DNA from 2 places in the Gordonia sp. McavH-238-E genome. Region 1 is predicted to be linked to the other one. Evidence: riboswitches for the same ligand, from Rfam matches in the RefSeq annotation. Region 1 holds a riboswitch; the other holds the start of a gene.

Region 1 (15,827 bases):
TTCGCTCGAGTGGCCACATGCCCTCGGCCACCATGTCGATCTCTGCCCGGATGGCGATCATCGCCTTGATGAACCGGTCCAATTCCGCGAGGTTCTCCGACTCGGTCGGTTCGACCATCAGCGTGCCGTTGACCGGAAAGGACAGCGTCGGAGCATGAAATCCGTAGTCGATGAGACGTTTGGCGACGTCCTCCGCCGTAACTCCGGTGGTCTTGGTCAGCTCCCGGAGGTCCAGGATGCACTCATGCGCGACCAGGCCGGACGGACCCGTATAGAGCACCGGGAAATGATCCCGGAGGGACCTGGCGACATAATTTGCCGCGAGCACCGCGGTCTTGGTCGCGTGGGTGAGTCCGTCCCCGCCCATCAGTGCGATATATGCCCATGTGATCGGGAGGATGCCGGCCGATCCGTGGCGGGCGGCGGACACCGGTGTGCCGCCAGACGTCGAACTGTCCAGGGGGTCGGCCGGAAGGTACGGAGCGAGGTGTTCGCGAACGGCCACTGGTCCGACTCCCGGGCCGCCTCCGCCGTGCGGGATGCAGAAGGTCTTGTGAAGGTTCAGATGGCTGACGTCGCCACCGAACCATCCCGGCCTGGCAAGTCCGACAAGGGCATTCAGGTTGGCTCCGTCGACATACACCTGCCCACCCGCGTCGTGGACGAGATCGCACACCTGCCGGGCGTCACGTTCGTAGACGCCATGTGTAGAGGGGTAGGTCAACATGATGGCAGCGACGCGCTCGCCGTGTGCCGAGATCTTGGTTCGCAGATCATCCAGGTCGATGTTGCCGTTGTCTGCGGTTCTGACGACGACCACGTTCATGCCGGCGAGTACCGCCGATGCCGCATTGGTCCCGTGAGCCGACTGCGGTATGAGACAGACCTTGCGATGGGCTTCACCGCGTGCGGAGTGGTATCCGGCTATCGCCAGGAGGCCTGCGAGTTCGCCCTGCGAACCAGCGTTCGGCTGCAGGGACACCCGGGCGTAGCCGGTGAGCTCGGCGAGCCAGTTCTCGAGGTCACCGATCAGTGTCAGGTAGCCGTCGGTCTGCCGGGGAGGCGCGTACGGATGGATTCCGGCGAACCCGGGCCAGCTGATCGGTTCCATCTCCACCGCGGAGTTCAGCTTCATGGTGCACGACCCCAACGGGATCATCGTTCGGTCGAGTGCGAGGTCTTTGTCGGACAGGGAGCGCAGATACCTGAGCATGGCGGTTTCGGACCGATGACGGTGAAAGACAGGGTGAGTGAGATACCCCGTCGTGCGCCGGACAGATGCCGGCAGTCGGCAGGTGTCGGTGAGAGGCACGCGCGTCGCACCGAAAGCGGCCAACACGCTGTCGACGATCCCGTCGGTCGTCAGTTCGTCACAGGCGATGCCGACATGGTCGACATCGATACGTCGGAGATTGATCCCTGCCTGTTCGGCCCGCCGCACCACCCCGTGGGCCTGGCCGTCGGCAGCGACCACGAGCGTGTCGAAGAACTGCTCGTGCTCGAGTGTGAAGCCGGCGGCTTCGAGCCCTGCCGCGAGCTGCCGGGCGTGGTTGTGCACTCGTTCCGCGATGGCGCGCAGCCCCTCTGGACCGTGGTAGACCGCGAACATTCCGGCGACGTTCGCGAGCAGAGCCTGTGCAGTGCAGATGTTGCTGGTGGCTTTGTCGCGTCGTATGTGTTGCTCGCGGGTTTGTAGGGCGAGGCGGTACGCGGGTGCGCCATCTATGTCGACCGAGACTCCGACGAGTCGGCCCGGAAGCATCCGCTCGAGTCCCGCGCGCACCGACAGGAACGCGGCATGAGGTCCGCCGAAGAACAGCGGAACCCCGAATCGTTGAGCCGAACCCACCGCCACATCGGCGCCCTGTTCACCGGGTGGCACCACCATGGTCAGGGACAACAGGTCGGCGGCGACGGTGACCAGGGCGCCGCGTTCATGGGCGGCTGCGATCAGGCCGGTGTTGTCTCGCACCTCCCCGGACGATCCTGGAGCCTGGATCACGAGTCCGAACAACTCGCCGGCCGGAAGGCCGGCGGAGAGGTCTGCGGTCGAGACCTCGATGCCCACAGCGGCCGCTCGCCCGGAGACGACAGCGAGGGTTTGCGGTAGGCACGCGGCGTCGAGGATCACGCGAGACGCGGTCGACTTCCGGTTGGCGCGGCGCATCAGCAGTATCGCCTCCATCACCGCGCTGGCCTCGTCGAGCAGGGACGCTCCGGCCACCGGGAGGGCGGTCAGGTCCTGGATGACCGTCTGGAAGTTCAACAGAGCCTCGAGCCGGCCCTGCGATATCTCGGGCTGGTACGGCGTGTAAGCCGTGTACCACGCGGGAGACTCCAGGATGTTGCGTCGCAGCACGGCGGGAGTCACCGTGTCGTGGTACCCGAGTCCGATCATCTGGACGCGGGGCGAATTACGTTCGGAAAGTTCGCGGAGAGACGCCAAGACGCCTGCCTCGGTGCGGCCTCCGGGAGCGTCAGCGGCACCGTGTCGCGAATCTGCTGGGGTACTGCTGCGTCGATCAGCGCATCCAGTGTCGGGTGATCGAGAGCTCGCAGCATCGCCTCGATGGCGGTGGCATCAGGCCCGACGTGTCGGTCGACGAACTCTCCGGCCCCGGTGGCGCAGACGGATTTCATGGCACTCCAGATCTCGGCGGTCCGGTGATCTCCCGGATTACATGGCGGAACACCTCCCCGCTCTGTCCTGAGACCTGAGAGTCCGGGCGCTCCGTCGTGGGGTGCCCTACACCTTCGGTAAGCCGGTCGACGATGACCGTCTGTTCTCCAGAGTTGCCTTCGCGCAGTGGTACTGGGGCCTGAGAGATTCCCGGGGAGGGTGTTGCTCCTACGGCGCCTTCGTCATGAAGGTTCTCCCACCGCGCATCGACGGCGTCTTCGATTGTGGTGCAGACGGTACAGACCGGATCGAGATCTGTCCTCGCGCGCAGGTGGGCCGGTTCCGCAGAACGGAACCGCCGACCGTACCGACCTCGGCCCGTTAGATCCCGGGAAGGGTTGGGGCCACGACGGCCGGGCGAAAGGCAGTGGTGAAACGGTTGACCGTTCCGCTGCCTGGAATCGATCTCTGGTCGGACGCCGTGCGCCCGGTGCATTGTGCAGGTCACAAAGGAGGAGCTTGTGTCGAAGACCTACAGTCAGCTCGTCGACCCGGATGCGGGCCGAGTGGGCGCAGCGATCTACGCCGACGAGGACATCTACGAAGCCGAGATGGATCGCATCTTCGGTCAGTCGTGGCTGTTCCTCGCCCATCAGTCGATGTTGCCCAAGCGCGGCGACTACCTGACGACGACCATGGGCGACGACCCCGTGGTCGTGGTCAACAAGGGCGGCGGCGAGTACGCGGCATTCATGAACCAGTGTCGTCACCGCGGCATGCGGATCTGCCGGGCGGACCAGGGCAATGCGAGAGCGTTCACCTGCTCGTACCACGGATGGGTGTACGACCTCCAGGGCAATCTGACCCAGGTGCCGCATGAGGAAGACGGCTACCTGTCGAAGTTGGACAAGGGCCGGATGGGGGCCACGCAGGTGCCCCGGATCGTCTGTTTCCGAGGTTTCGTATTCGGAACCTGGAGTTCGGACCTTCCGGACTTCGAGGAGTACCTCGGCGACATGGTCTGGTACTTCGATTCGTTCGCTGATCGCTGGGAGAACAACGAGGTCCTCGGCGCAGCCAATCGGTGGACGATCGACTGCAACTGGAAGTTCCCGTCGGAGCAGTTCGCCACCGACGTCTACCACGCGGAGACGAGTCACGTGTCGGCGCTCATCGCGCAGGGCGGCGACTGGGTGACCGCGGAGACCAAGGGGCTGCAGTTCAGTTCCCCCGGTGGGCACGGTACGGGGTTCTATCTCGATGACGCGCCGGACATGACCGATTACGGCGATGCCGCCCGTGCATACCGGGCGGCCAGTCGGGAGCGGGAGATCGAGCGTCTGGGTGAGCACCGGGCCGTACACGTACGAGGCCACAACACGGTCTTCCCGAACTTCTCCTTCCTGATCGGTACCAACACGTTTCGCGTATGGCAGCCCCGCGGTCCGCATCAAATCGAGGTGATGGCATGGACCCTGGGTGATGCCGACGCCCCCGACGAGGTCAAGGACGCGATGCGACGCAACGCACTGCGTACGTTCAGCGCCGGCGGGATCTTCGAGGCCGAGGACGGCGAGAACTGGGCCGAGATCCAGGACGTGCTCAAAGGACGCCGGGCTCGACGCTCCGACTTCGACTTCACCATGGGCCTCGGGGCGGCCGGTAGCGAAGAGGGCTTTCCAGGACGGATCAGCAACATTTACAGCGAAGAGGCCGGCCGGGCGTTCTACCGGCGCTGGCTGGAACTGATGGAGGGCGGGCAGCAATGATTCCTCAGACTGCCACGGAGAGAGTCACACTCGAGGTTCATCACGAGATCAGCCAGTTCTTGTTCCGGGAAGCGCGCCTGCTGGACGACCGTCTCTTCGACGAGTGGCTGGGCCTCTTGGCCGAGGACATCCGGTACGTCGCTCCCGTTCGTCTGGCGCGGATGCCGCGTGAGCAACGGAAGGAATTCGAGCCCGAAGGCGGAGGTGCACACTTCGATGACACCAAAGAGGATCTGGCCCAACGGGTGCGAAAGGTGAACAGTGGACGCGCGTGGTCCGAGGTTCCCGCGTCACGTACCCGCCACCTCATCACCAATGTGGAGGTGGAGCCCGGTGACGAGCCGGATTCGTACCGCGTGATGTCCAACTTCTTCCTGTACCGGACACGGAGCGCGACCTACCAGGACCAGTTCGCCGGCGGTCGACGCGATCTGATCCGTCGTCGGTCGGGCGACCACGGGGATCTCGAGTTGGCTCGTCGTACCATCTTGCTCGATCAGACCGTCTTGCTCGGCAACAATCTGTCGGTGTTCCTGTGAACCCCCATGTGGTCGTCATCGGTGGCGGACAGGGCGGTGCGACCGTCGCTCACACGCTGCGGGCGTATGGGCACGCCGGTCCGGTGACGCTCCTGTGCGCCGAGTCGGTTCTGCCCTATGAGCGGCCTCCGTTGTCGAAAGGGATGCTCGCCGGGGAAGCGCCGACGCCGGTCGTGCCCGAGAACTTCTACGCTGACGAGAACGTCGACGTCCGGATCGCCACGCGTGCAACCAGCCTCGCTGCACGCGCGTCGGGCTGGGCCGTGCGCACCGACGCCGGTGACAAGATCGACGCCGACACCGTGATCCTTGCGACCGGGTCGACACCGCGGCGGTTGGCGATAGCTGGAGGCGATCTCGACCACGTGCTGACGCTGGGTTCGATCGACGATGCCGCTCTGGTGCAGCGCCGCCTGGGCGATGCTGCGAACGTGGTCATCGCCGGTGGGGGGTTCGTCGGGTCCGAGGTTGCAGCGGGTCTGCGCGCCCGCGGACATGAGGTCACCATCGTAGATCCCGTCGATCTGCCGATCGCGTCCCGCACAGCGCCCTGGGTCGCGCGGCGATTACGCCAGCGCCACGAGGAAGCCGGGGTGCGGTTCGTCCGGGACACCATCGCAACGATCGAGGGTGATGAGGCCGTTCAGGCCGTGGTCACCACGACCGGAGAACGGTTGCCTTGCGATCTGCTCCTGGTGGCCATCGGCAGTGTGCCCAACGTCGAGATCGCGCAGTCGTGCGGGATCAAGGTGTTCGATGGGATCGAGTGCGACGAGCGCGGGCGGACATCGATCCCGAGCATCTATGCGATCGGCGACGTGGCGACATGGCCGTACGCGGGGCTGGGCCGGGTGCGAATCGAACACTTCCGCACAGCCGGAGACCACGCGCAGGTAGTTGCCGCCGACATCACCGGTCGTGATGTGCCCCCGCTTCGAGCCCCCTGGTTCTGGACCGACCAGTACCAACATCGAGTCGAGGTCGCCGGTCGTCCGTCACTCGGCGACGACATCGCTTTCCGGCACGACCGGAACGGTGAGATCCGAATGTCCATCCATCTTCACGGTGACCGGGTCGTCGGCGCGGTGGCGCTGGACGCCTCGCGCGAGATGCGCGCGGTCTCGCGACTGATCGACAAACAGTCGCCGATCGACCCGGTTGCCATTGCCGACCCCTCCCTCGACCTACGAAAGGCTGCGTTGCCCTCATGACCAATGTTCGTGCACTTGGATATCTAGGACTCACGACCGACGATCTCGACGGTTGGCGCGAGATGGCGGGCCCGATGCTCGGTGCCGAGGTCCGGGACCGTGGCGACGATGAGCTCGACATCCGGCTCGACCGCCGCGCGTGGCGCACCCGGATCGTGCGAGGCGACGAGAACGATCTGCGATTTGCGGGTTGGGAACTGGCCGACGATCGCGAGGTGGATGCCCTCGTCGATGAGCTGTCTGCGGCCGGGCACAGGTTTGTCGAGGCCGACGCGGATCTCCGCGCCGAGCGCGGCGTGGAGCGGCTCGTCGTTGGGAGCGACCCGGACGGTAACGCCGTGGAGCTGTTCCATTCGGCGGCTGTCTCCGGTGACCCGTTCACTTCGCCGTACCAGAGCACGTTCCAGACCGAGCTCGGCGTCGGTCACATGGTCCTCTTCTGCAGCGACATCGAAAAGATGTTGTCCTTCTACTGCGACCTGCTCGGCCTGCGCCTCACCGACGTGATCCATCTGTCCGAGGAGACGATCTACTTCCTGCACTGCAACGAGCGCCACCACAGTTTGGCACTCGTGCCGGGTCGCACAAGTTTCACGCTGCAGCACATCATGTTCGAGGTCGACGACATTGATACAGTGGGCGCCGCGTTCGAACGCTGCGACGCAGCCGCGTTGGCGCAGACGAACCTGGGCCGACACTCGAACGACCTCATGTTCTCCTTCTATGCTCTCGCGCCCGGTGGGTACACCATCGAGTTCGGCGCCGGTGGCCGGCTGGTCGACGACGCCACCCACCACGGTGCCAGCTTCACGACTACGAGTTGGTGGGGTCACCGCGATCTGAAGCCGAGTAGGTGACTGCCATGGCATGGACCAAGGCCTGCGCGACTGAAGACGTTCCCGTCGACGAAGGACATCGAGCGGTCGTCGGGGACAAGGTGCTGGCGGTGTTCAACGTCGACGGGGAGTTCTTCGCGACCGACGATGTGTGCACTCACGGCGAGTCGTCTCTCTCTGAGGGATACGTGGAACCGGACTGCTCGGTGGAGTGCGTCGCTCACATGGCCCGGTTCTCGCTGAAGACCGGTGAGGTGCTGGCGCCGCCGGCAACCATTCCGATCACGGTGTACCCGGTCCGGGTGGACGATGGGATTGTGATGGTCGATCTCGATGGATGACTCGCACCAGCCGTCGGTGGCGGCGCACGGGCGGCTGGCCGGCCGCATCGCCGTGGTGACCGGAGGTGGGGCGGGAATCGGTAGGGCGGTGGTCGACCGATTCGTCCGTGAGGGCGCGTCGGTCGCCGTGCTCGAATTGTCCGAGCCCAGAATCGCTGCGTTGCAAGAGTCGTATGGCGACGCGGTGCTTACCGTGCGCGGTGATGCGACGCGACTCGGCGACAACCGCGACGTGGTCGCCACGGCCCGGGAAGCCTTCGGGTCAGTGCACTGCTTCGTGGCCAATACTGGGTTCTGGGATTTCGGGCAGAGTATGGAGCAGTTGCCGGACGACGAGAGATTCGACCTCGCCTTCGGTCAGATCTTTGATCTGAACGTGAAAGCTTTTCTAGCCGGGGCGAAAGCGGCTACGTCCGCACTTCGGGAGACCCGTGGATCACTGGTGATGACCGCGTCGAACGCGAGCATGCATCCCGGGGGCGGGGGGCCCCTTTACACCGCGTCGAAGCATGCGGTCGTGGGCCTGGTTCGTCAGCTCGCCTACGAACTCGCCCCCGCTGTCCGGGTCAACGCGGTAGCGCCTGGCGGGATGCTGACGTCGCTGACAGGTCCGCCTGCGTTGGCGACCGGAGCGACGTCAATAGCCGATCTCCCGATGGACGAGCTGATCTCGACGGTCTCGCCGCTGGGGTTCTTGCCGGAGCCGGAGGACTATACGGGGTGGTATGTGTCGCTTGCCTCTGCGGACGACGCGCGCACTATCACTGGATCGGTTATCGAGTGTGACGGCGGTGAGCGGGTTCGCGGGCGGGCATTCTCCGAGTATGCGCGGCTCAAAGCGGGTGACCTCAGATCGCAAGGGCGCGCTCGCACGGTTCCGAAGGCTGAAACCACTCTGTTGTAACGGGCGTCACCCGGTCTCACACTCTTAGCCACTCGCATAAGACCACACCTGGAGGATCAATGGTCAGCACACCCGGAGCCGCACCCGAAGAACTCGCACGAGTTCGCGCTCTGTTGGCGGAGAACAACATCGAACGAGTTCTCATCGGCGGCGCCGACATTCACGGTCAGTTTCGAGCCAAGTTCATCCCGTCGTGGCGGTTCGACAAGGAACCGGAGGCCCCGATGCACATCGCCGATGTTATGGCGATCATGGATATCGAAGACGAGATGATGCCCCGTCCGGCCGGTCACACCGGTTGGTGGCCGACCTGGGAAAGCGGATTTGACGATCTCGACGCCATCCCGGATCTCAGCACCTTGACCCCGGTGCCGTGGATCGAGAACGGTGCGCTTGTCCTGTGCGACTACTACGACCTCGATCATCAACCGCTGCCGGCGATGCCTCGCAATGTGTTGAAGTCCGTGATCGCCCGTTGCGAAGCAATGGGTTTCGAGGCCAAGATGGCGACTGAGTACGAGTTCTTCATCTTCCGCGAATCGTTCGAGACGGCCAAGGCGAAGGGATTCCGCAACCTCACGCCTCTGGGCGAAGCAGTAACGATGTATGGGGCAGAACGCGCGCATGCCGACCTGCCGATCACGCAGGGGATCGAAAAGGCTTGTGCCGGAATGGGTATCGATATCGAGGCAATCATGGCCGAAGGTGGACCGTCGCAGTTCGAATTGAATCTCACTCCGCAGTCGGCGCTGCGCGCGGCGGACGAGGGATTCCTGTTCAAGTTCGCGGTCAAGCGGGTTGCCGAGCAATTCGGGCATTTTGCGTCGTTTCTGCCCAAGTTCGGCTCCGGTGAGTTCGGCTCGAGTTTGCACGTGCACCAGTCGTTGTGGGCGGGCGATCGCAATGTGTTCTACGACGGTTCCGCGGATGACCGGCTATCGTCGACTGCCAGGCATTACATCGCGGGGATGCAGAAGACGCTGCGCGAGTTCACTGCGGTATTCGCTCCGTTCATCACCTCCTACAAGCGATTCGAAGAAGAAAGCGCCGCCGGTACGCAGGTCGCCTGGGCGGTAGGCAACCGCACGACGGCGCTGCGCGCGGTTAAGGGTTCGGAGGGGGCCACCCGGATCGAAAACCGAACGCCGGGGTCTGACGGCAACTCCTACCTCGTACTCGCAGCGATGCTCGCAGGCGGGCTGTGGGGGATCGAGAACGAGCTCGATCCCGGACCTGCCTACGAGGGCAACGCCTACGCCGACGAGTCGCTCGAGCGTGTTCCGTCAACTCTCGCCGAGGCGGTCGAGATCTTCGCGCAGAGTGAGGTCGCCAACAAGTTCTTCGGCGAGGAAGCGGTCACCTACTTCGCCGAGAGTCGACGTTGGGAGGTCGCCCAGTTCAACAACGCCGTGACCGACTGGGAGCTTGCCCGCTACATCGGAACGGTGTGAGAACCCGTGACGATCGGTGACAGTTCGCTGACGACGCTGAAGCCTGGCTCGGTCGGCGTTGCCGGAATCGTATTTTTCGTGGTCGCCGCAGCCGCACCCCTCGCTGCGGCGGTGGCGACGGCACCGGTGGTCTTCTCATTCGGCGGGGTGGGTGCCCCGCTGGCCTACCTAGCAATCGGTGCCATCCTCCTGCTCTTCTCGGTCGGCTATGCCTTTATGAGTGGTCACGTGACGAGCGCCGCTGGCCTCGCCGCCTATGTCGAACGAGCTTTCGGACGGACGGCGGGCACCGCATGTGGGTATGTCGCCATGCTGGCCTATGGCACATTCATCATGGGTTTGTACGGCGGTTTCGGCTTCTCGACGAGCTTCGTGCTCGAGTCGACGGTGGGTCTGTCCGTGCACTGGCTGGTGTGCGCACTGGTCGCGTGGGTGCTCGTCGCCCTCATGGGTTTTCGGGCCGTGGACCTGAACATGCGGGTCCTGGGCGTGCTCATCGCACTTGAGGTCGTCGTCCTCCTGGTGTTCGACGTCGTGACGATCGGACGAGGCGGAGATGACGGGATCTCGTTCGAGGGCTTCAACCCGGCGCAGATCGAACTGAGCAGTGGCTTCGGCGCGGCGTTGTTGTTCGCGGCGGTGGCCTACCTCGGTTTCGAGGCAACGGCGATCTACGGTGAGGAGGCGCGGTCACCTCGTCGCGCGGTCGCCAAGGCCACCTACACCGCGGTCATCGTCATCACCGTGTTCTATGCGGTGACCATGTGGTGCTTCTCGCTGGGTTACGGTCCCGACAGCGTCGTGGCAGCAGCAAACGATAATCCCGGTGGGTTCGTCCTGGAGATCATGCCGCGGTACCTAGGTGCCTGGACATCGGACGTGATCTCGGTTCTCGTGCTCACCAGCTACTTCGCGGCAATCCTCGCTCTCCACAACGCACTGTCGCGGTACGTCATGGCGCTCGGTCGGGCGGGTGCATTGCCCGCCGCACTGGGGACCACGCACGTCCGCTTTCGGTCTCCGAGTGCGGCCGCTGCCGCAGTCTCGGTGGTGACCGCGGTCGGCGTGGTGGCCTTCGCGATCAGCGGGGCCGACCCGTTCACCCAGCTGTTCAGCTGGCTCACCGGACTGGGGACGTTGGGGATCTTCGTCCTGCAGGCCTGTGCCTCTCTAGCAATCATCGTGTTCGGGCGTCGCATCGAGGCGCGATCACTCTGGCGCAGTCTGATCGCTCCGGCGCTGGCGTTCGTCGGTCTGAGCACCGTCATCTGTCTCGCGTTGCTGAACTGGGACTTGCTGTCCGGCACGACCGGTGCTGTCGCGACGTTCCTGCCTTGGCTGATCCCGCTGGTGGCGGTCGTCGGTGTCGTGGTTGCGGTGCTCCGATCCCGCGTACTCGCGGGCCTGGTGCCGACGGAAACCCGTATCCATTCCGCCGAACCGACCACTGGCGAAACGACAATCGCCGAATCGACAAGAACTGCTCAACGAAAAACAGAAAGGACCTGAGAACAGATGTCCATCAACTTCGAACTCTCGAAACCGGTCACCTGCAAACCGCTGACCGAGTGGCAACGAGTCAACGTCGAGCTCCTCGGCACCCAGACGCGATTCGTCCAAGGGGCGCAGTGGCGGCATCGGGTCATCGAAGCAGGCGATGACAGCGGTGAGCCGCTGATCCTGATCCACGGGGTGGGCGGGCACGCGGAGACCTTCAGCCGCAACATGCACAACCTGGTCCGTCAGGGCTTCCACGTCTTCGCGATCGACGCTCTGTATCACGGATACACCGACAAGCAGCCGTACGACGATGACAAGCGGTACCTCTATCAGGTCGATGCCGTGGTCGACCTGATCGACGCCCTGGGTTTTGACTCGGTACACATCGAGGGCGAGTCGATGGGTGCCACGATCGCGTTCCACTTCGGATTCGCACATCCGGATCGAGCACGAAAAGTCATCCTGAACACGGGCTTCGGCCACGTGAAGCTGCAGAAGACCGACTTCGAGCCGGTGAAGGGGGATCTCGGGGAGCTCGCGAGTCTCTCCCGCGAGGTAGTTGTCGATCCCAACCGGGACGCGATGCGGAAGCGTCTCGAATGGGTTGTCGCGAAACCTGAGTCGATGACGGATGAAATGGTCGACATCCGCCTGGCCATCTATCGGGACCCGGAGATAAACGCCTCCATGCGGCGGGTCTTCCGACTGGACAAGGATTGGACGTGGGAGCTTCCGTACACCGAGGCGGACCTGGCAGATTACAAGCCGGAGACCCTCGTCCTGTGGACGGAACACAATCCCGGTGACGGCCCGGATTACGGCGAGTACATTGCCGGCATCATCCCGGGGGGGAAGTTCTACTGCATCGCGGACGCGGGGCATTGGCCGCAGTGGGAGAAGCCCGAGGAGCACGATGCGGTCCTGACCGAGTTCTGCCTGAACAAGCCCTACACCGCGTAGGCGTCGATCAGGTACGCCAGCAGCTCCTTTCGGCCGAGTCCGCACGTCGGGTCGGCCGAAAGGAGCTGCGAGGAGTGGTTCGTCATGGGCGACCGCGGTCCGTCGCGGCTACCTCGCGCGCTCGACAATCGCGGTCGCGACGTCGTCGAAGGTCGACCGGAGATGCTCGCGCATCATCGTCGATGCCAGTGCCGGATCGCCGCTCTCGACGGCTTCGAATATGCGCACGTGCTCGCCATGGCTCCGTCGGATCATGGGGCTCGAAGTCAGCGGAGAGCTTGCGGGTGTGAACAATTCACCGCGGGCGGAGTGCATCAACGACGTAAGGCGGATGCTGCCTGCAGCGTTCGCGAGCTGTCCGTGAAAACGCGAATCGATCTCCCGGAATGCAGGTGCCGTCAACGTCAGTTCGTTGACGTCGAGTGTCGTGCGCATGGAAGCGAGTTGATCCCCATCCCGACGCTCGGCGGCGAGCCGGGCGATCTGGCACTCCACCGCGGTTCGTAGGTCGATGATCTCGCGGAGCAGCGAATTGTCGTCCGCCATCGCCGCCAGCCAACGTGCGTACGCGTGCTCGAGGTCGGCGACGAACGTTCCGCCGCCGACCCCTCGCCTTACTTCTGCATAACCCTCGGAACGCAGGACACTCAGTCCTTCGCGCAGAGTGGACCGGGAGACAGCGAGCATGTCACTCAGCTCTCTCTCCGGTGGCAGGCGGTCGCCCGGACTGAGCGAGCCTGCGCGGATCATCGCCCGCAGGCGAACATAGACATCCTCGGCGGACGTACGGACCTGGATGGACGGAGTCCACTGCAGGGTCGACGAATCGCCGGAGTCAGGCATGAATCGGCGCCTCGGCTCGTGGGAACGCCGTCGCGAATTGCGAAGCCTTGCGCACGAGCCACGAGAATACCGGGTCACCGCCGAACATCTCAGGATGCCACTGCACGCCGAGGACGTCGTGCCCCACCAGCTCGATCGCCTCGGTAATCCCGTCCCGCGCGACCGCGGCCACCCGCAGGCCGTCTCCCAGCGAGTCCACCGCCTGATGGTGGTAGCTGTTGACCGCGACCTCCGGTCCGAAGATGTCGAAAAGCTGAGTGTCCGAGGCGATCTGAAGTTGCTGCGAGCGATGGGTCCCGGGATATCCGGCATACGAGTGGGATTCGCCCTCGGACGGGGAGAGATGCGCGATGAGAGTTCCCCCGCGGGCCACATTGAGTAGTTGAGCGCCGCGGCATACGCCCAGGATGGGCACCCCGCGAGCGATCGCGGCACCGACGAGCCCGATCTCGAATCCGTCGCGGCCGACGTCGAACGGTGTGGAGTTCAGGGTGGGAGTCGACCCGTAGCGCCGCGGATCGACGTCCTCCCCGCCGGCGAGCAGGAGTCCGTCGAGCTTCTCGATGACGGACTCCGGGTTCGAGCGGCGCGAGAGGAGTACCGGTGTGCCGCCGGATGCGACCACGCTGTTGATGTACGGCGACAGGAACATCTCGATGGGTTCGCGCCCCACGAACGGGGGCATGCGGTCCACCTCGTGTCCGAACCTCTCCTGACCGGTGATGCCGATGAGGGGTGATGTCGTGGCGTACGGGGATACTGGCACCGTCGGGTGTCCTTTCGGGTTCTTCATGGGAAGGATGTCAGGCCCCGGCTGCGATCAGATCGATGTCAGGGCCGGCTTTGCGTGAGATGTGCGCTGCCGCTGTGCGGAGCGAGTCGGCGAGGGAATCGACCTTGAGGGTTCGGGCTGAGCCCGCCACCGAGATCGCCGCCACGGCGCGTCCCGCCGGACCGATGATCGGCGCACCGATGCATACGAGTCCCTCTCGACACTCCTCGCGGTCGAAGGCGACGCCGTCGAGCCGGGCCTGATCGAGCTGGCGGAGGAACGAGCCGGGCTGGACGATCGAATGCATCGTCGCGGGCCGAAGGCCTCCGTGGACGACGCCACCCACAGTCGAGCGGTCCGAACGGGACAGGATCGCCTTGCCCAGGGACGAGGTGTGGGCGGCGAGCCGGCTGCCGACCCGTGACGGAGTGCACGTGGAGCGGTGACCGTACAGCTTGTCGAGGTAGACGATGTCGGTGTTGTCGAGGACTCCGAGATGCACGTTCTCGTGCGTCAGTTCGTACAGCTCGGTGAGGTAGGGCAGGGCGACCTCGCGGAGTACCCCGGTTCCGCCGCGAAGGGCAGCCGCACCCAGCCGGATCAGGGGCGTACGCAGGTACCAGTCCATGCCGTCTCGGTCGACCAGCCCCGAATCGTGGAGGACCCCGAGCAACCGGTGTGCCGTCGATTTCGGTACTTCTGCCATCTGTGCGAGTTCGGTCAGAGTGGCGCTGCCCGAGGTGTTGCCGAATGCGGTGAGCAGAGCGAGTGCCTTGCTCACCGACGACCTGCTGGGTGGCTGCGCGGAGTTCTCCATGACCTCGACGGGCGGCAAAACGTTCAATGGTCGGGCTGGCATACCTTTAACGTACGCCCGCGTGTGACGTAGGTCAACCGGGGCGCCGGCGGAGGCCCGTTTCTCCTTTCCGCCAGCTGTCCGGCGTCTCTCCGTAGACGCGTCGGAAAGCTCTGATGAATGTGGTGACGTCGAGAAATCCGCACCGATGGGCCACGGCCGTGACGCTGTCCGCCGGCCCCGGCCGTGCGAGCAGGCGACGCGCGGCGTCGAGTCGGATAGTGCGGAGACGAGCGGCGGGTGAGTCGCCGCGATCGGTGAAGATGCGGTCGAGGCGCCGGCGCGAGATGCCGTGATCACGCGCGACATCGTCGATCGTCAGGTCGGGCTGGGCATGATGTAGATCCAGGAAGGCGCAGGCGGCTGCGTAGATCGTGTCGTCGGGCAGCGGTCCGAGGTCGGTGAGCCTTGCGGCGGGGCGAAGTGCCAGACCGAGCAGATCGGTGGCGGTGTCCGCAAGTTGCCGGGGCACCGGGTCGGCACCGTACTGGCCGCCCTCGACCACGCCGGACAGAAAGTGTCGGAGCACGACCATGCCGGTCGACCCGGCGTCGATGGCGCGCGCGGTGAGATGGTGAAGACCATTGTGACCGAGTGGCATTCGATTTCGCGGCACGCTGAGCGTGAGCAGGGTGGACCGGGTCGGGAACCTGAGCGAATACTCGCGGTCGGCCTGACAGAGCATGCCGGTCCCCGGCGTCCCGTGTGCGACACGGCCATCCTGGCTGCCGATCGACCGGCCGGACAGCTGGACGTTGAACAGCAGGTCGTCTGACCCGTCGTCGCGAATTCGCGCACGTGTTCGATTGGCTGCCGATGAGTGGCACCTCACCCGTGCCACCTTTACATCCCCTACATCCCCGAGACGCACCAGACCGATTGACCCGGCGAAACTCGCGGGTGTGCGTGTGGACAGCGATACGAATGCTCGGCTGCACGCGTGGGCCCACTGGTGTGCATCCAGGGCCCGCAAGGTCTCCATGGAGGGACGGTAGGGCTCGTCGTGCGAAGGAACCAGCAGATGGTTCCGCCTGACTGAACCTCCCGTGGTGGTCATGCGTGGAATGCCGATTGAGCGGCGCCTGAAGCCGACGGTGATCGGCTCCCGGCCTCTTATGGTCCCGATTGACGTTCGTCGTAATTCGCCGGCGACTGTTCGTCGGTCCACAGAATCGGGAGACACCTATGACTAAGCCTGACTTCGCACTCGTCAATGCGCACGTAC
Region 2 (15,827 bases), on a different contig from region 1:
CCGGTCGTCGACCGTCAGAACGCCGGCGACCCGACCTACCGTCCACTGGCGCCGGACTTCGACTCCAACATCGCCTTCCAGGCAGCGAAGGAGCTCATCCTGGAGGGCACCACACAGCCCAGCGGCTACACCGAGCCGATCCTGCACCGCCGTCGCCGCGAGTACAAGGCGGCGAACCCGGCGGGCTGATCGCGCCGGCCTCGACGTAGGCGATACGACCGTGCCGAACCGCCCAGGATCGGCACGGCGTATCGTCGTACCCTGCACTGCGCACCGGGTCGCCACGGCCGACCGGGCGAGGGACGCACCGAGCAGGGAGGGCATCGGCGTTGGCACATCATCGGAGTAGCGGCGGGGAGAGCATCCGTAGCCGCGGCGTGAGCCGAGGTGTCGTCGCCGCCCTCTTGTCGATCCTGCTCATCGCCGCAGTCGTCGTCACCTGGCGAGACCTCGGCGATCGGATCGATCGCCAGGCCGAACAGGCCGCCGCGCAATGCGTCGAAGGCCGTGAGTCGGTCCCGATCATCGCCGACCCCGACATCGCGCCGGGGCTCGCCGCGGTCGCCCGCAACTTCGGTGCGACCAATCCGGTCGTACGCGACAAGTGCGTCACCGTCGACGTCCGCCCGGGCGACGCCAAGATCACCCTCGACAGTCTGTCGGGGTCGTGGGACACCGAGTCGATGGGCGCCCATCCCGCCGCCTGGGTCCCCCAGTCGTCGGTGTGGTCGGCAGATCTCGCGGCGGCGAAACCCGATGCGATCGAGGGCAACACACGCTCCCTGGTCTCGACACCGGTCGTTCTGGCCGTATCGCCCGAACTCGACACCGCCCTCGACGGACGTCTCGACTGGTCCCAGATCCCCACGCTGCAACGTCGGGACAACTCGCTCACCGACTTCGGCCTCCAGGGCTGGGGGTCGCTGCGGATGGCGATGCCGATCGGGGCACAGTCCGACGCGAGCGCACTCGCCGCCCAGGCGGTCGCCACCCGCGTCACCCGGACCACCGGTCCGCTGACGACAACCGACGCCGAGTCCCCGCGGGTGAGCTCCAGCATCCGCGCCATGCTCGAGGGCGCCCCGCTCTCCCCGGACGGGACACCCCAGGGCGCCGCGACGACGATCGCCGACGCCCCCGATGCCGCTCGGGCGCCGATCCACGTCGTACCCATCACCGAGCAGCGCCTGTTCCAGATGACCCGCGACGACGACCGTGCGCGGCTGGCCGAACTGATCCCGTCCGGTCCGACACCGATCGCCGACTATCCGGTGATCCGTCTGTCGGGACCGGAGGTGACCGAATCGGCGACCGATGCCGTCGCCGAGTTCATCCAGTTCGCCTCGGAACCCGAGCAGCTCCGGTTGCTCACCGAGCTCGGTTTCCGGGGCGACGCCCCGATGCCCGCGGCCACGCCGACGGTGACCTTCCCCCGGACGCCGAACCCGATGCCCACGCCCGAGGACGGCGCGATCGTCGCGATCAACCGGCTGGTCTACGGGCCGGCCAGCGTCCCGGCGAGCTCGACGGCAGCGTCGGTGCCGGCGGGAACCGCGGGCGGTTAGAAGCGACGGCCGGGGTCGTTTCGATACGGCTCGTCGCTACGCTCCTCACCTACTCAACGAGCAGTAAGCGGCTCGTCGCTACGCTCCTCACCTACTCAACGAGCAGGCGAGGAGCTTCCCGAGCGTCGGGTCAGCTGCTGTAAGCCTCGATGGGCGGGCAGCTGCACACCAGGTTGCGGTCGCCGTACACCCCGTCGATCCGCCGGACGGCCGGCCACACCTTCGCCCGGCCACCCGCGGATGGCAGCCCCTGCGGGTAGACGGCGAGTTCCCGCGAGTACGGATGATCCCACTCACCGACCAGCGACTCGGCGGTGTGCGGGGCACCGCGGAGCGGGTTGTCCTCGGCGGGCCACTCCCCTCGTCCGACGAGTTCGATCTCGCCGCGGATCGCGATCATCGCGTCGCAGAAGGCGTCGATCTCGTCGAGGTTCTCGCTCTCGGTCGGCTCGACCATCAGGGTGCCCGCAACCGGGAAGCTCATGGTCGGGGCGTGGAAACCGTAGTCGGCGAGCCGTTTTGCGACGTCGTCGACGGTGACGCCGGTCGCCTTGGTGATGGCCCGCAGATCCAGGATGCACTCGTGGGCGACGAAGCCCTCCTCGCCGGTGTAGAGCACCGGGTAGTGCTCACCGAGCCGCTTGGCGACGTAGTTGGCAGCGGTGATGGCCGTCAGCGTCGCCCGGCGCAACCCGTCTGCCCCCATCATCGCGATGTAGGCGTAGGTGATCGGCAGGATCGCCGCCGAGCCGTACGGTGCGGCGGCGATGGTCGCCGAGCCGGGCAGCTCGTCGGCGAGCGGGTGTCCCGGCAGGAACGGGGCGAGGTGCTCCCGGACCGCGACCGGTCCGACGCCCGGTCCGCCGCCGCCGTGCGGGATGCAGAAGGTCTTGTGCAGGTTCAGGTGACTGACGTCGCCACCGAAATGACCCGGTCGTGCCACGCCGACCAGCGCATTGAGGTTGGCGCCGTCGACGTAGACCTGTCCGCCGGCGTCGTGGACGGCGCCGCAGACCTCACGCACGTCGTGCTCGAAGACCCCGTGCGTCGACGGGTACGTGATCATGATCGCCGCGATGCGACCCTCGTTGGCGTCGATCTTCGCGCGCAGATCGTCGAGGTCGACGTCGCCGTTGTCTCGGCACCCGACCACCACGACGCGCATTCCCGCCATGACCGCCGAGGCGGCATTGGTGCCGTGGGCGCTCGACGGGATCAGGCAGACATCGCGGTCGCCGTCGCCGCGGCTGAGGTGGTATCCCCGGATCGCCAGCAGGCCGGCGAACTCTCCCTGCGACCCCGCGTTCGGTTGCAGGCTGACGCGGTCGTATCCGGTGACCGCCACGAGCCAGTTCTCGAGGGTGGCGATGAGCTCTCGGATCCCCGCGGTGTCGTCGGCCGGAGCGAACGGGTGCAGCTGCGCGAAGCCGGGCCAGGTGATGGGTTCCATCTCGGTGGTGGCGTTGAGCTTCATCGTGCACGACCCGAGCGGGATCATGCTGCGGTCGAGCGCGATGTCCTTGTCCGACAGGGCTCGCAGGTACCGCAGCATCGCGGTCTCGGTGCGGTACCGGTTGAACGCCGGGTGGGTGAGGAACTCGCTGGTGCGGTTCTCGATCGGCTGCGTGAACGCACGCGGCGTGACGCCGGCGACGTCGAAGGCACGCAACACCGCATCGAGGTCGGCATCGACCGTGGTCTCATCGCAGGCGATGCCGATGGTGTCGGCGTCGACCCGGCGCAGGTTGACACCCTCCTGGCGAGCCCGGGCAACGACGGTATCGGCCTGACCCGGGGCGTGCACCTCGATGGTGTCGAAGAAGTTCGCGTGCGCGACCGAGAATCCGCCGGCCGCGAGCGAGTCGGCCAGCCGGGCCGCCGCGGCATGGGTGCGGCGCGCGATGGCGCGCAGCCCCTCGGCGCCGTGGTAGGAGGCGAACATGGCGGCCATCACCGCCAGGAGTACCTGCGCGGTGCAGATGTTGCTCGTGGCCTTCTCGCGGCGGATGTGCTGTTCGCGGGTCTGCAGCGCGAGCCGGTAGGCCAGGTTGCCGTCGGCGTCCTTGGAGATCCCGACCAGACGGCCCGGGAGTTGCCGGGCGTGCTTCGAGCCCACGGCGAGGTATCCGGCGTGCGGCCCGCCGAAGCCCATCGGCACGCCGAAGCGCTGCGTCGTGCCGAAACAGACGTCGGCGCCCTGCTCGCCGGGCGGTGTCAGCAGGGTCATCGCCAGGAGGTCGGCACCGGCCGCGACGAGTGCGCCGCGGTCGTGCGCCGCGTCGATGATCGCGGTGGCGTCGACGATGCGACCCGACGCACCCGGTACCTGGAGGATCACGCCGTAGAACTCGCAGTCGGGAAGTCCGCATCCGGGGAGCTCGGGATGCAGTGAGGCCTCGACGATCTCGATGCCCAGCGGCTCGGCGCGCGTGTCGAGCACCGCACGCGTCTGCGGAAAGAGGTCGGCGTCGACGACCACGCGCGGAGACTTGGACTTGCCCGCACGGCGCATCAGCGTCATCGCCTCGGCGGCCGCGGTGGCCTCGTCGAGCATCGAGGCGTTGGCCACTTCCATCCCGGTGAGGTCGGCGACCATGGTCTGGAAGTTGAGCAGCGCCTCGAGACGTCCCTGGCTGATCTCGGGCTGATAGGGCGTGTACGCGGTGTACCAGGCCGGATTCTCGAGCACGTTGCGGAGGATGACGCCGGGCGTGTGGGTGCCGTAGTAGCCGAGCCCGATCATCGACCGAGCGACGGTGTTGCGTGCGGCCAGGTCGCCGAGCTGAGCGAGAACCGCACTCTCGCTGAGGGGCTCGGGTAGTGCGCCGAGTACGTCGGAGTCGAGTTCGTCGGCGATGACCGCCGGGATGACGCGGTGGGCGAGGTCGTCGAGTGAGGTGGCGCCGATCGCTTCGAGCATGCGCCGGGTCTCGTCGGCGTCCGGGCCTACATGGCGGTCGACGAAGGCGGCCGAGACCCCGGGGGCGGGGGCTGTGGACGGGTCCGGGGTGTCGGACGGGGTCGCATCGGTGGTGGACACGGGTGGAGGGCACCTCTCGCAGGCGCCGGTGCGCGCACCGGCTGCTGGCCCTCCCCCTCTGTCATGTCGTCGGCGGCAGCCGATGTGACGCCTGAGAGATTCGGTGCCCCGCAGCGCTGCGCGACGACCTTTCACCGTGGGCGGACGACGGATCGTCACTTTCCAGAGACGTCGTCACCACCGCGGTCCTGGGTGCCTGAGAGTTTGACGGAGAGGTGTTGCTCCTTCGGCGGCCGCCGGCATCTCTGCCGTCGGCGCTCTCCCGCAGCGTAGCGACGCGGGGCCAGTCTACGCGGAACGCGGACTAGCCGGTGCGACGGGCGCGGTTCTTGCGGCGCGCCGCGAGTTCGTCCTCGGGCGCGGTCTCGCTGACACCGCCGTCGGCCCGTTCGCCGGGGAAATCCGCGATGGTGCCGGTCAGCTCACGCATGGCGCCGCTGACCGCGATCCCGAACACGCCCTGCCCGCCTTGGAGCAGGTCGACGACCTCTTCGGCCGACGTGCACTCGTACACCGTCGTGCCGTCCGAGAAGAGGGTGATCTTGGCGAGGTCCTCGACACCGCGCTGGCGCAGGTGGTCGACGGCGACTCTGATGTTCTGCAGCGAGATGCCGGTGTCCAGCAGACGCTTGACGATCTTGAGGACGAGGATGTCCTTGAACGAGTACAGGCGCTGGCTGCCGGATCCCGCGGCTCCGCGGATCGACGGGACGACCAACGACGTACGGGCCCAGTAGTCGAGCTGACGGTAGGTGATCCCGGCGATCTGGCACGCGCTCGGCACGCGGTAGCCGACGAGCTCGTCGGGCACGGTGTCGTCCGGGAACAGGCCCGGGGCGATGTCTCCGAGACTGCCCTGGGTCGGGACGGCGTCTACACGCTCGGTCACCGGACGATCGGGTGACTGGTCGCTCGACGTCGTTTCGTTGTCGACCGGACGATCGCCCACTTCTGACTCCCTCGCAAAGCTCGGATCGGACGCCGCACCACGGTGCCTGACGTCCACGTCCACAGTACGCGGTCCAGGCTGTTTCCGGTCGGCCGATCATCTTCATCGGCCCGTGTCCGGTGCTCGATGTCGCTGATGACGCTATGCGGCGGATGACCGGGGATCAACGCGACTCGCCACGACACTGAACCTCAACTTGAGATCGAGACAATCGGTGACCGGCCGGTGTCGATTCTGTGATCTGGCTTTCGGCTGCACAGCCGGCAAGTCTGCTCCGACCTATGGAACGAACCGCTCAGGCCCCGCTCGCCTTGAAGTCGTCGGGCGAGACGTTGTCGAGGAACTCCTTGAACTTCTCGACCTCGTCCTCTTTGACCTCGTCGGCCTGCGCCTCGGGCGCCTCGTCCGAGTCCTCGTCCGGGATGAGCAGGCCGGCCTCGGCGAGCACCTCTTCGTCGGCGATGATCGGGACCTCGGCGCGCATGGCGACCGCGATCGAATCCGAGGGCCGCGCCGACACACGCAGATCGCCGGTGAAGATCATCTCGGCATAGAAGGTGCCCTCTTGCATGTCCACGATCCGGACCTCGAGCAGGGTCTGCCCGAACTCTTTGATCAGGTTGACGATCAGGTCATGTGTGAGAGGGCGGGGAGGCTCGATCCCCTTCTGTCGCAATGCAATCGACGCCGCTTCGCTCTGGCCGATCCAGATCGGCAGGTAGCGTTCGCCGTCGACCTCACGCAGCAACAACACCGGCTGGCTCTGCGGGGGTTCGACCCTGATGCCCACCACACGCATCTCGCTCATCTCGCACCTCCCAGACGCCTTGTACGGCGCTCGATTCAGTGACCTCGACGCTACACCGACTGAGTGAACAGCGGCGGCCGACTCGCGGCGGTCTTCCGACGGTCGTTGCTGTTCAGTCCGGTGCGACGACGCGCACCGGAGGCCGACGACGCGCCGGGAATTCAGTCCAGCGCGCCCTTGACCGCAGCCTTGACCAACTGCGTGTGCAGCGTCACCGACAGCGCGGCGATCTCGCGTACGAGTTCCTCGGCGCGATCCCGCGCACCCGTGCCCTTGCCCTTCGCGATCGGGCCGGCGATCTGGGCGACCAGACCCGCCTCCCGATCCGCGGAGACCTTGAAGGCCCGCAGATGGCGGGTCTCGAGGCCGTAGCTGGCCAATGCGGCCGCCGCCTCGACGAGCCGCACCGCGTCCTCGTCGAAGAAGCCGGCCGGGCCGGCGATCAGCAGACCGTTGCGCTGCAACTCGGTGACGAACGCCGAGTCGACGCCGGTGCGTTCGATCAGCGTCTCGCGCGACACACGCCCGGCTCGAGCACCGAAATCGGTGGCCGGCGCCACGGTCCCCCGGGCCGCGGAGAGCACCCGCGTCCCGCCGGGACCGAAGCCGCCGTTCCCGTTGTCGATCGCGTCGAGTTGTTCCTTGATCACCTTGAGCGGGAGATAGCGATCCCGCTGGGCGGTCAGCACGAACCGCAACCGATCGCAGTCGGCCTGGCTGAACCGCCGATACCCCGACGGTGCCCGTTCCGGGGTCACCAGACCCTCCGACTCCAGGAATCGGATCTTCGAGATCGTGATGTCGGGGAAGTCATCACGCAACTGGGCGAGGACCGTGCCGATCGACATCGATCCTTCGCCGCGGGGGGCCGTGGACGCCGTCACGGGTGTCAGGCGTCTGCTTCGTCGCGGGGACCGCTGAGGAAGACCAGGCGGAACTTGCCGATCTGGACCTCGTCGCCGTTGCTCAGGGACGCGGTGTCGACCGGTTCCCGGTTGACATAGGTGCCGTTCAGGCTGCCCACGTCGACGACCTGAAACTCGTTGTCGCCGAGACGGAACTCGGCGTGACGACGACTGACGGTCACGTCGTCGAGGAAGATGTCGCTGTCGGGGTGTCGACCGGCCGAGGTGGTCGGCTGATCGAGGAGGAACCGCGACCCGGCGTTGGGTCCTCGCTTCACGACAAGCAGCGCGGTCCCGGGAGCGAGTCGCTCGACCCCCGTGTCGGCCGGCTCACTCGAGGTGCTGGTCCCGGCGTCGAGTTCGTTGATGAACTCCTCCCGGAACACCGATGTGGTCTCCACCGGCGCCTCGAAGTCCCTGTCGTTTTCGCTCACCACTTCTCCTTCGTCGTCGTCAGTGCCAACCGCATAGTCGTCAACCGCGTCCTCGGAACCGTCGGAACAGCCCGGGACGATGCCCGCCCGATGTCACCGCGACGGCCGGTCGAATCTACATGACTTGTGCGGCCGGGTAGTTCTCGGCACGAGATCGTGAGCATCGGTGTCACGCCGCGCCTCGTTCCCACTGCCGTAACCGTACCGGTCATGCCGATCGCACCGGCGGGCGAGTCGACTCCGGCAACGACGATCATATCGTTCCGAGAGCCGTCAGCCGGGTCGATCGGGTCACCGGCCGCTCGCGGCCGCCGGGAACTCACCCCTCGATGACGGCGCGGTACCCCGCGGCGTCGAGTACCTCACCCAGGTGTTCGTCGAGGATCGCCTCGTCGGCGGCTTCGATCTCGACCAGCCAGCCCTCCCCGTACGGGTCGGAGTTGACCAGTTCCGGCGATGCGTCGAGCGCGTCGTTGACCGCCGACACCGTGCCCGCGAGGGGACCGAAGATGTCCGACACGCTCTTGGTCGACTCGACCTCGGCGAACGACTCCCCGACCGTCACCTCGGCGCCGCTCTCCGGCAACTGCACGAACACCACGTCGCCGAGGGCGTCCTGCGCGTAGTCGGTGATCCCGACGCGCACCGTGGTCGGCCCGAGTCGCTCGATCCACTCGTGCTCCGCGGTGTAGCGCAAGGTCTCTGGCACTTTGCTGTCGGTCACGCGAACCCCTTTCGTTCTCGGTCAGACCCTGCTGTCTGCCGAGGCGCCTGCCGGGTGACGCGGCGGCATGCGCCGCACCACCAGGATCGTCTGATACCAGTACAGGACGAAGGACCACAGATACAGTCCGACACCCCAGATCATGAAAGCCCAACCGATCGGGTAAGCGATGGTTCCCACGATCGAATCGAGTTGTCCGGCAAGAAGCCACGGGAAGGCACTCATGAGCGCGAACGTCCCGGCCTTGCCGATGTAGAGCACCGGGAGCGCCAGCACCCCGCGCGACCGCAACAGCGGCGCCGACGCGAACAGCAGGACGTCCCGCGCGATGATCACACCGATCAGCCACCACGGCAAGAACTCCCGGATGCCGAACGCGATCGGGATGATCACGATGTAGAGCCGGTCGGCGGCCGGATCCAGCAGCGCGCCGATCCGCGACGACTGATCGAGCAGACGCGCGATCTTCCCGTCGGCCCAGTCGGAGAAGCCGGAGAACATCAGCACGGCGAAGGCCCACCCGTCCGCCTTCTCGACGAGCAGCAGCCACACGAACACCGGGATGAGTGCGAGCCGAAGCACACTCAGCGCGTTCGGGACCGTGACGATCCGGTCCGGAGCCGGCGTGGTCGCCGCCTCCGGCTCGGTCACCGGAAGATCCCGATGATGCCCTGCAGTGTTTTCGCTCCGCCCGAGGAGAACAGATTGTCGTGGACCATGTAGGTCCACGTGGTCGTCGAGCGGTGCAGATCGGCGGAGCCGAGGTCGACGCCGTCGGGGGTGATGTCGGCCTCCCGGAACGTCTCACGCGCCTTCGTGAGCGCCGCGCCGGGGAGGTCGGCGAACTCGGCGAGGATCAGCCGATGGAACTCGTCGAGCGGGCTCTCCTTGCCCAGCGACCGCAGGTGGATGCTCGCGCGCACGTCGGAGACGAACGCGAGATGGTCGGCCCAGGCGCGGTCCAGATGGTAGAGCACGATCTCGCGAGCGACCTGCGACAGCACCTCCCGGGAGACCGGTGACACCGCCCGGGCGGTGCCGGCCATCGTCGGGTCGGCCTTCGTCGGGTCGGGCTCGGTCGTGTCGGGCTCCGTCGTGCCGGGGTCGGCGTCGGACTTGTCGCTGTCGGACTTGTCGCTGTCGGCCGTGTCGGTCGTCGTCTCGCCGGTCAGCTGCGCATAGCGTTCCGGTTCCAGATCCGCGAGCTCGTCGAGTGCGACGTCGGTGGTGAGGATCTGCATCCGGCGTTCGACGATGATGTCGCGCTGCTGGTTGACCAGCTTGTTGTAGCGCCAGGTGTTCGCGTGGAGTTCGAGCATCACGCCCTCGGCGATCCGCTGGGCCTGCTCGATGAGATCGATGCCCTTGCTGCCCATCGAACCGTCTTCGTTGGGCGACACCGGGTCTCGTTTGAACGCGAGGTTCTTGGTGACGACCGGGTCCTCGAGACTCGAGAAGAACACCGACGTACCCGGATCACCCTGACGGCCGGCGCGACCGCGCAGCTGGCTGTCGAGTCGCTCGGTGTCGTGCCGGCCCGTTCCGACCACGCACAGCCCGCCGAGTTCGATGACCTCGTCGTGGGCGTCCGCATCGTCCTTGGAGCCGCCCAGGCGGATGTCGGTGCCGCGGCCGGCCATCTGGGTCGACACGGTCACGGCCCCCCGCGCACCGGCCTCGGCGATGATCTTGGCCTCTTCCGCGTCGTTCTTCGCGTTCAGCACGACCGACGGCACCCCCGCCTTGTCGAGGAAGTACGCGAGTTCTTCGGACTCGGCCACGTCGTGGGTGCCGATGAGGACCGGCTGTCCGGTCTCGTGGATCTCCTTGACGTAGGCCACGATCGCCTCGACCTTGTTGGCCTTGGTGTCGTAGACCCGGTCGGGCAGGTCGGTCCGGACGTTGGGGGTGTTCGGCGGGATCTGGGAGACGCGCAGTTCGTAGAACTGCCGGAACTGCTCGCCCGCGGCGAGCGCGGTGCCGGTCATGCCGCACACCTTCGGGTAGCGGCCGACGAGCGCCTGGACGGTGATGGTGTCGATGACCTCGCCCGAATCGGTTTGGGTGAGACCCTCCTTGAGCTCGACCGCGGCCTGCACGCCGTCGGGCCAGCGCTGCAGCTGTGCGACCCGGCCGCGTGAGGCGTTGATGAGGTGCACCCCGCCGTCGCGCACGATGTAGTGGATGTCGCGCTCGAGGAGGTAGTGCGCGTGCATCGCGATGCTGACGTGCACGAGGGTCGTGCCGACGTGCTCCTCGCTGTAGAGGTTGATACCGCCCAGTTCTTCCTCGACGAACGCCGCACCCTCGTCGGTGAGGGTGACGTTGCGACCCTCCGCGTCGACCTCGTAGTGCTTGTTCTTCATCCGCGACACGACGTCGTGGATCGCCTCGTCGGGCACCTCGGTCTCGGTCGACCCGGCGAGGACCAGCGGCACCAGCGCCTCGTCGACCAGAACCGAGTCCGCCTCGTCGATGATCGCGACGTCGGGTGTGGGCGACACGAGGTCCGATTCGGACAGCGCGAGCTGATCTCGCAGGACGTCGAAGCCGATCTCGTTGACCGACCCGTAGGTGACGTCGGCGTCGTACGCGCGGCGACGTTCCTCCCGGTCGGAGTTCTCCGACACCGCGTGCACGGTGATGCCGAAGACCTCGAAGAGCGGCTTCATCCACTCCGCGTCGCGGGTCGCCAGGTAGTCGTTGACCGAGATCACGTGGACCTGATGTCCCTGCAGCACATGACCGATCGCGGCGATCGCGCCGGCGAGCGTCTTGCCCTCACCGGTGGCCATCTCGACGATGTCGCCCTCGAGAAGGCGCAGGGCACCCTGCAACTGGACGTCGAAGGGTCGCAGGTCGAGGGCGCGGTCGGCGGCCTCCCGGACCAGGGCGAGGAACTTCGCGCGGTCGGCCGGCTTCTCGGTGATGTCGAGTTTCTCGGCCTCCGCGCCGAACGCGTCGTCGGCGAGGTCGGCGGCCCAGTCGGTGTGGGCTTCGGCGTCCTTGATCACTCCCAACGACTTCGACTGATTGCGAGTCGACTGGGCGCCCAGAAGTCGCCACATGCTGTTGCTCAGCTTTCCCACCGAAACATTTCTCCTGATCGTTCCCGGTTTGCGTCGCGACCCGCCCACTCTCGGCGGCCAGGTCAGCAACAACGGTACGCGGCCGCTGGTCGACCGAGGACGCCGACATTATGATCAGTCCACCGATTCGGCTCGAGGACTAAGGACGGCCCATGACCAGGACTCGCCGGAACAGGGTTCGACGCCGCCTCGTCCGGGCGGTGGTCGCCGGCTCACTGATCGCGGTAGGTGTGGGCCTCGGTGCGTTCAACGACTGGTGGGTGGCGCTGTTCTTCGGGATCCCGCTGGTGTTCGCCGGTATCGCGATCAGTCCGCGCGCGTCGCGGGTGTCGGAGCTGCCGGAATTCAGGCGAGCCTCCTCACCCGACGCCCCGCAGGTCGAGGTGGAGGCACTCACACGCAGCAGCCTCACGGCCGACGACGTGCAGCCGACGATGGTCACCGCGACCATCAACCCGCCGGACGACACCGCGTATCGGGCCCGCTGGATCACCTCGATGACCAAGGGCAACTTCCAGTCGCTGACCGACACCCCGTTCACGACCCTGCCGCCGGACGCACTTCCGCCGCGGGATCAGACCGACACCCCCGAGTTCGACGATCAGCCCGGGCGCTGGGCGCTCGCGTACCCGGCGGTGACCCTGCTCGTGGCCGGCGCACTGCTGTTCGGCGTCGCCGGCGGGTGGCACGTGGAGGGGCCCTCGCTGTCCGGCTTCGACTCGGCGGCCGACTCCGACGTCCACGAAGAGGACGAGGCCGGTCCGACCCTCGCCGAACGACACCGGCGGTTGATGGACGCGATCGTCGAGCACGAGGGCCCACAGTCTCAGCGGAATGTGGTGAGTCTCAGGTACAACGTCGGCTCGTCCTCTGACCAGGCGATCGTCGTCGACCCGGCCACCGGCCGAACGACCAGCATCAGCGCGTGGGATGGGGACTCGAACGAGACCAGAACGTCGGCCTTCGATCGACAGATATCGTTCGACGCCGCAGTGATCGACGCCGATGTCCTGGGTTCTATCGAGGCGCCCATGGAGTCGGCGGTGCGCACTCACGCAGCGGACGCAGAACTCACAGCCGTGCGTGTCGAGCGTTCCGGCCCGAACGAACCCGTCATGATCACCGGCACCGTCGATGGCGGCGAGGACACGTCGTCGCGCGACTTCGAGGTGCAGGCCCGACCCGACGGCACCGTCGCCGAGTTCTTCGACCCCGCGGACTTCCAGAAGTCCTTCCAGCTCGCACGCGACCAGCTCGCGGCGGTTCGAGTCCCATTGAACGCGCCCGTGATCGAGCAGTTCATCATCCAGGGAATCGCCGACGGCGTCTCACCGGTCACCGCGAGCGACATCCAGAACTCGGGCGGCGTCCTGGTCCGGTACCGGATCGGCGACCGTGGCGGGGAGATCTCCGTCGCGCCCGGACATTTCCCGGTCACGAGCATCTCCCCCAGCCGGTACCGGGGGGCCGGCGGCTTCCGGTTCGACAGCACTTCCGCCGAGGTGTTCGACCGGGTCCGCGCCGACCTGATGCGGCGGGCGTCGGTGCCCGAATACGACCGTGACGCCGTGGGTGTCAAGGTCGAACGCAGTCGAGTGAGCGACGAGCAGCGGTTTGTCATCGCGATGCAGATCGCACACACCGAAGACGCCAAGGGCCTCTACACGCTGGACGACACCTACATCAAGCCCGGGTTGTACTGACCTCTCCCCGCGGCACGACGGTCGGCGCCCTCACACCTTCGGCGTACCCGCTTCGAGCGCCCTTCTCGTGACCGCTTGCAGCTCGGCGACCGCCGCCTCGGGTGGGTGGAGCACCCCGCGATCGGTCATGGTGCTGACGATGTCGCGGACCCGACCGTAGTAGGTCGCCTGTTCGGCAGGCGTGCTGCTGGCGGCGGCGTGGTTGTACAGCTTGAGCGCGCGATCGAGGTCGTCCTGATCGTTCTGCTCCAGGTAGCTCGCGCCCACCCGCCGGCCGTTCTTCTCACAGGCGATCCAGGCCCGCCGCAGCCTGGCGACCGATTGCTGATAGGCGTCCGCGCGCGAGCGGTTCCCCGGGTACTCGTCGGTGCGCAGGGCCATCGCCTCGTCGAGCGCGAGATGGAAGGTCTGCGTCTGGTCGACGGTCACGTCGGTGACGGCCGGGTACCGCAGCAGCATGGCGGGATCGAGTTCGTAGGTGCCGTAGGCGCCGAGGACCTCGTCGTGGCGACGCGCCGCTTCCTCCCACAACCGTTGCGCCGCTTCGTCGGATCCCGCGTCGGCGATCCGTGGACCGCCCGACGGCGGCCGCGTCAGGTCGACCGGGTCGTCCGCCGCACCACTCGCCTCCGGGCCCGGCTTCGGCCCGGACGGCGTCGCAGCCTTCTTCTTGGTGGCGACCCGTTCGGGAGCGTGCCGCCGAAGGCGGGCCAGGATCTCCGCCACCGCGGGGTCCCCCTCGACCACTGCCACCCGCCAGAAGTCCGTCTCCGACGCGGAGTCGGCGGCGTTCTCGCGGTCACGTCGGGTCGCCTCGGCGGGGATCGGCTTCCCGTCCTGTGTCGCGAAGGTCAGCTTGAGGTACTTCTGCCCGAACACCGTCAGGTGCCGGGCGCGTTCGCCCGTCATGTCCGAGGTGGCATCGGCCGGCCCGCCCACCGCGACCGTGACCAGCGAATCGAGCGGATAGCTGACGAGCGTGCGGTCCTCGTTGCCGAAGTAGACCGCGTCCTCGTCGACGGTCAGCAGGACAGCACCTCGTTCGCCGAGTCGGCCGTAGGCCGCGCCGAGCAGCGACGCCACGAGCGCCCCGCCGACCACCGCCGAGGTGACCAGGCCGTCGACGCCGGCGACGTTGAGCGCCACGAGCGCGACCATGCCGGCGACCATGAGGAGCCAGGCGGCGGTCGCCGAACGATGGTGGCGACCGGTCAGGAACTCGGTCCGGCAGGTCACCGGGACCATGGAGCACCCACATTCGTCATATCCATACCCCTGTCCGGTCGGCTACCGTTGTGCACGTGAGTTCCGGCGAACGCCGTCAACCGGCGCAGAGACGTCAACCCGTATCGGGACGTCGATCCGCACACGACCGTCACCCAGCCCGCGAACACCGCATCAGCTTACGCATGGCGCTGCTGCTCAGCGCGGTGATCGTCGCCCTCGGTACGACGATCGTCGGCACCGGCTCCGCATCCGCCGCTCCCCCGGTTCCCGGCTTCGTCGGCAAGACCTACACCTCGACGGCGGTGACCGGAGAGCAGATCCCCGGTGGCGGGCCGCTGGAGGTCAGTTTCCCCGCCGCCAATCGGATCGCCCTGTCGGCCGGCTGCAACCGGCACATCGGCGACCTCCGCGTCGACAACTCGCTGCTGCGCCTGGGCTCCCTCGCCTCGACGATGATGGCCTGCCCCGGCCCGCGCGCCGACGCCGACGCCTGGGTCACCGAGTTCACGAAGGAACCGCTCACCTGGTATTCGGTGGGCCACGCCCTCGTCCTCGTCGGGCCCGCTGCGCAGGTCCTCCTCACGGAGAAGCCCGCGTGACCCGGCGGATGCCGGTGACGGTGACCGTGACGGGCGCGGCCGGCAGCATCGGATACGCGAGTGTGTTCCGCATCGCCGCCGGCGCGATGCTCGGTCACGACCAGCCGGTCGCACTGCGGCTCCTGGAGTTGCCGCAGGCGATCTCCGGTGCGGTGGGCACCGCCATGGAACTCGACGACGGGGCCTTTCCCCTCCTGACGTCGGTGGACGTCCTCGATGATCCGCGCAAGGCGTTCGACGGCGCGAGTTTCGGACTGCTCATCGGGGCCCGACCGCGCACCAAGGGCATGGAGCGCGCCGATCTGCTGACGGCCAACTCCGACATCTTCGCCACCCAGGGCTCGGTGATCAACGAGGTTGCCGCGGATGACATCCGGGTGATCGTCGTGGGCAACCCCGCCAACACGAACGCCGCGGTGGCCGCCGCCCACGCCCCCGAGGTACCGGCCGAACGGTTCACGGCCCTGACCCGTCTGGATCACAACCGCGCGATCGCGCAGCTCGCCCGACGCACCGGCGCCGGCGTCGCCGAGATCAGCCGGGTCACCGTGTGGGGCAACCACTCCGCGACTCAGTACCCGGACATCTTACATGCTCGGGTCGGCCATCGGAGCGGCTCGGACATCGCTGCCGACCGTGACTGGCTGGTCGACGACTTCATCCCCACCGTCGCCCGGCGCGGCACCGCGATCATCGAGGCCCGCGGATCGTCGTCGGCCGCATCGGCGGCGAACGCCGCGATCGACCACGTCCACGACTGGGTTCTCGGCACCCGTCCGGACGA

What was found. A riboswitch is a leader RNA that binds a small molecule or an ion and turns the genes downstream of it on or off. The one in region 1 is predicted to bind glycine.
Region 2: another riboswitch for glycine. It lies ahead of gcvP (aminomethyl-transferring glycine dehydrogenase); the one in region 1 lies ahead of gcvP (aminomethyl-transferring glycine dehydrogenase).

Annotation. Positions count from the first base shown of each region.
Region 1 is NZ_JAKRFE010000006.1:336,461-352,287, forward strand. It holds partial or broken gene gcvP (aminomethyl-transferring glycine dehydrogenase) at 1-2,640, opposite strand, end outside; glycine riboswitch at 2,693-2,797, opposite strand; glycine riboswitch at 2,798-2,889, opposite strand; gene MHN80_RS11375 (aromatic ring-hydroxylating dioxygenase subunit alpha) at 3,142-4,389, shown strand; gene MHN80_RS11380 (3-phenylpropionate/cinnamic acid dioxygenase subunit beta) at 4,386-4,928, shown strand; gene MHN80_RS11385 (FAD-dependent oxidoreductase) at 4,925-6,139, shown strand; gene MHN80_RS11390 (VOC family protein) at 6,136-6,996, shown strand; gene MHN80_RS11395 (bifunctional 3-phenylpropionate/cinnamic acid dioxygenase ferredoxin subunit) at 7,002-7,316, shown strand; gene MHN80_RS11400 (SDR family NAD(P)-dependent oxidoreductase) at 7,309-8,220, shown strand; gene MHN80_RS11405 (glutamine synthetase family protein) at 8,334-9,671, shown strand; gene MHN80_RS11410 (APC family permease) at 9,678-11,180, shown strand; gene MHN80_RS11415 (alpha/beta fold hydrolase) at 11,187-12,131, shown strand; gene MHN80_RS11420 (FadR/GntR family transcriptional regulator) at 12,240-12,974, opposite strand; gene MHN80_RS11425 (gamma-glutamyl-gamma-aminobutyrate hydrolase family protein) at 12,967-13,740, opposite strand; gene MHN80_RS11430 (IclR family transcriptional regulator) at 13,778-14,605, opposite strand; gene MHN80_RS11435 (AraC family transcriptional regulator) at 14,637-15,659, opposite strand; gene MHN80_RS11440 (amidohydrolase) at 15,788-15,827, shown strand, end outside.
Region 2 is NZ_JAKRFE010000001.1:447,904-463,730, forward strand. It holds gene MHN80_RS01990 (malate synthase G) at 1-189, shown strand, start outside; gene MHN80_RS01995 (substrate-binding domain-containing protein) at 330-1,565, shown strand; gene gcvP (aminomethyl-transferring glycine dehydrogenase) at 1,696-4,605, opposite strand; glycine riboswitch at 4,779-4,880, opposite strand; gene MHN80_RS02005 (MerR family transcriptional regulator) at 4,910-5,554, opposite strand; gene MHN80_RS02010 (bifunctional nuclease family protein) at 5,850-6,362, opposite strand; gene MHN80_RS02015 (MerR family transcriptional regulator) at 6,524-7,210, opposite strand; gene garA (glycogen accumulation regulator GarA) at 7,252-7,704, opposite strand; gene gcvH (glycine cleavage system protein GcvH) at 8,021-8,425, opposite strand; gene MHN80_RS02030 (CDP-alcohol phosphatidyltransferase family protein) at 8,447-9,076, opposite strand; gene secA2 (accessory Sec system translocase SecA2) at 9,073-11,514, opposite strand; gene MHN80_RS02040 (hypothetical protein) at 11,667-13,217, shown strand; gene MHN80_RS02045 (hypothetical protein) at 13,248-14,462, opposite strand; gene MHN80_RS02050 (META domain-containing protein) at 14,627-15,043, shown strand; gene MHN80_RS02055 (malate dehydrogenase) at 15,040-15,827, shown strand, end outside.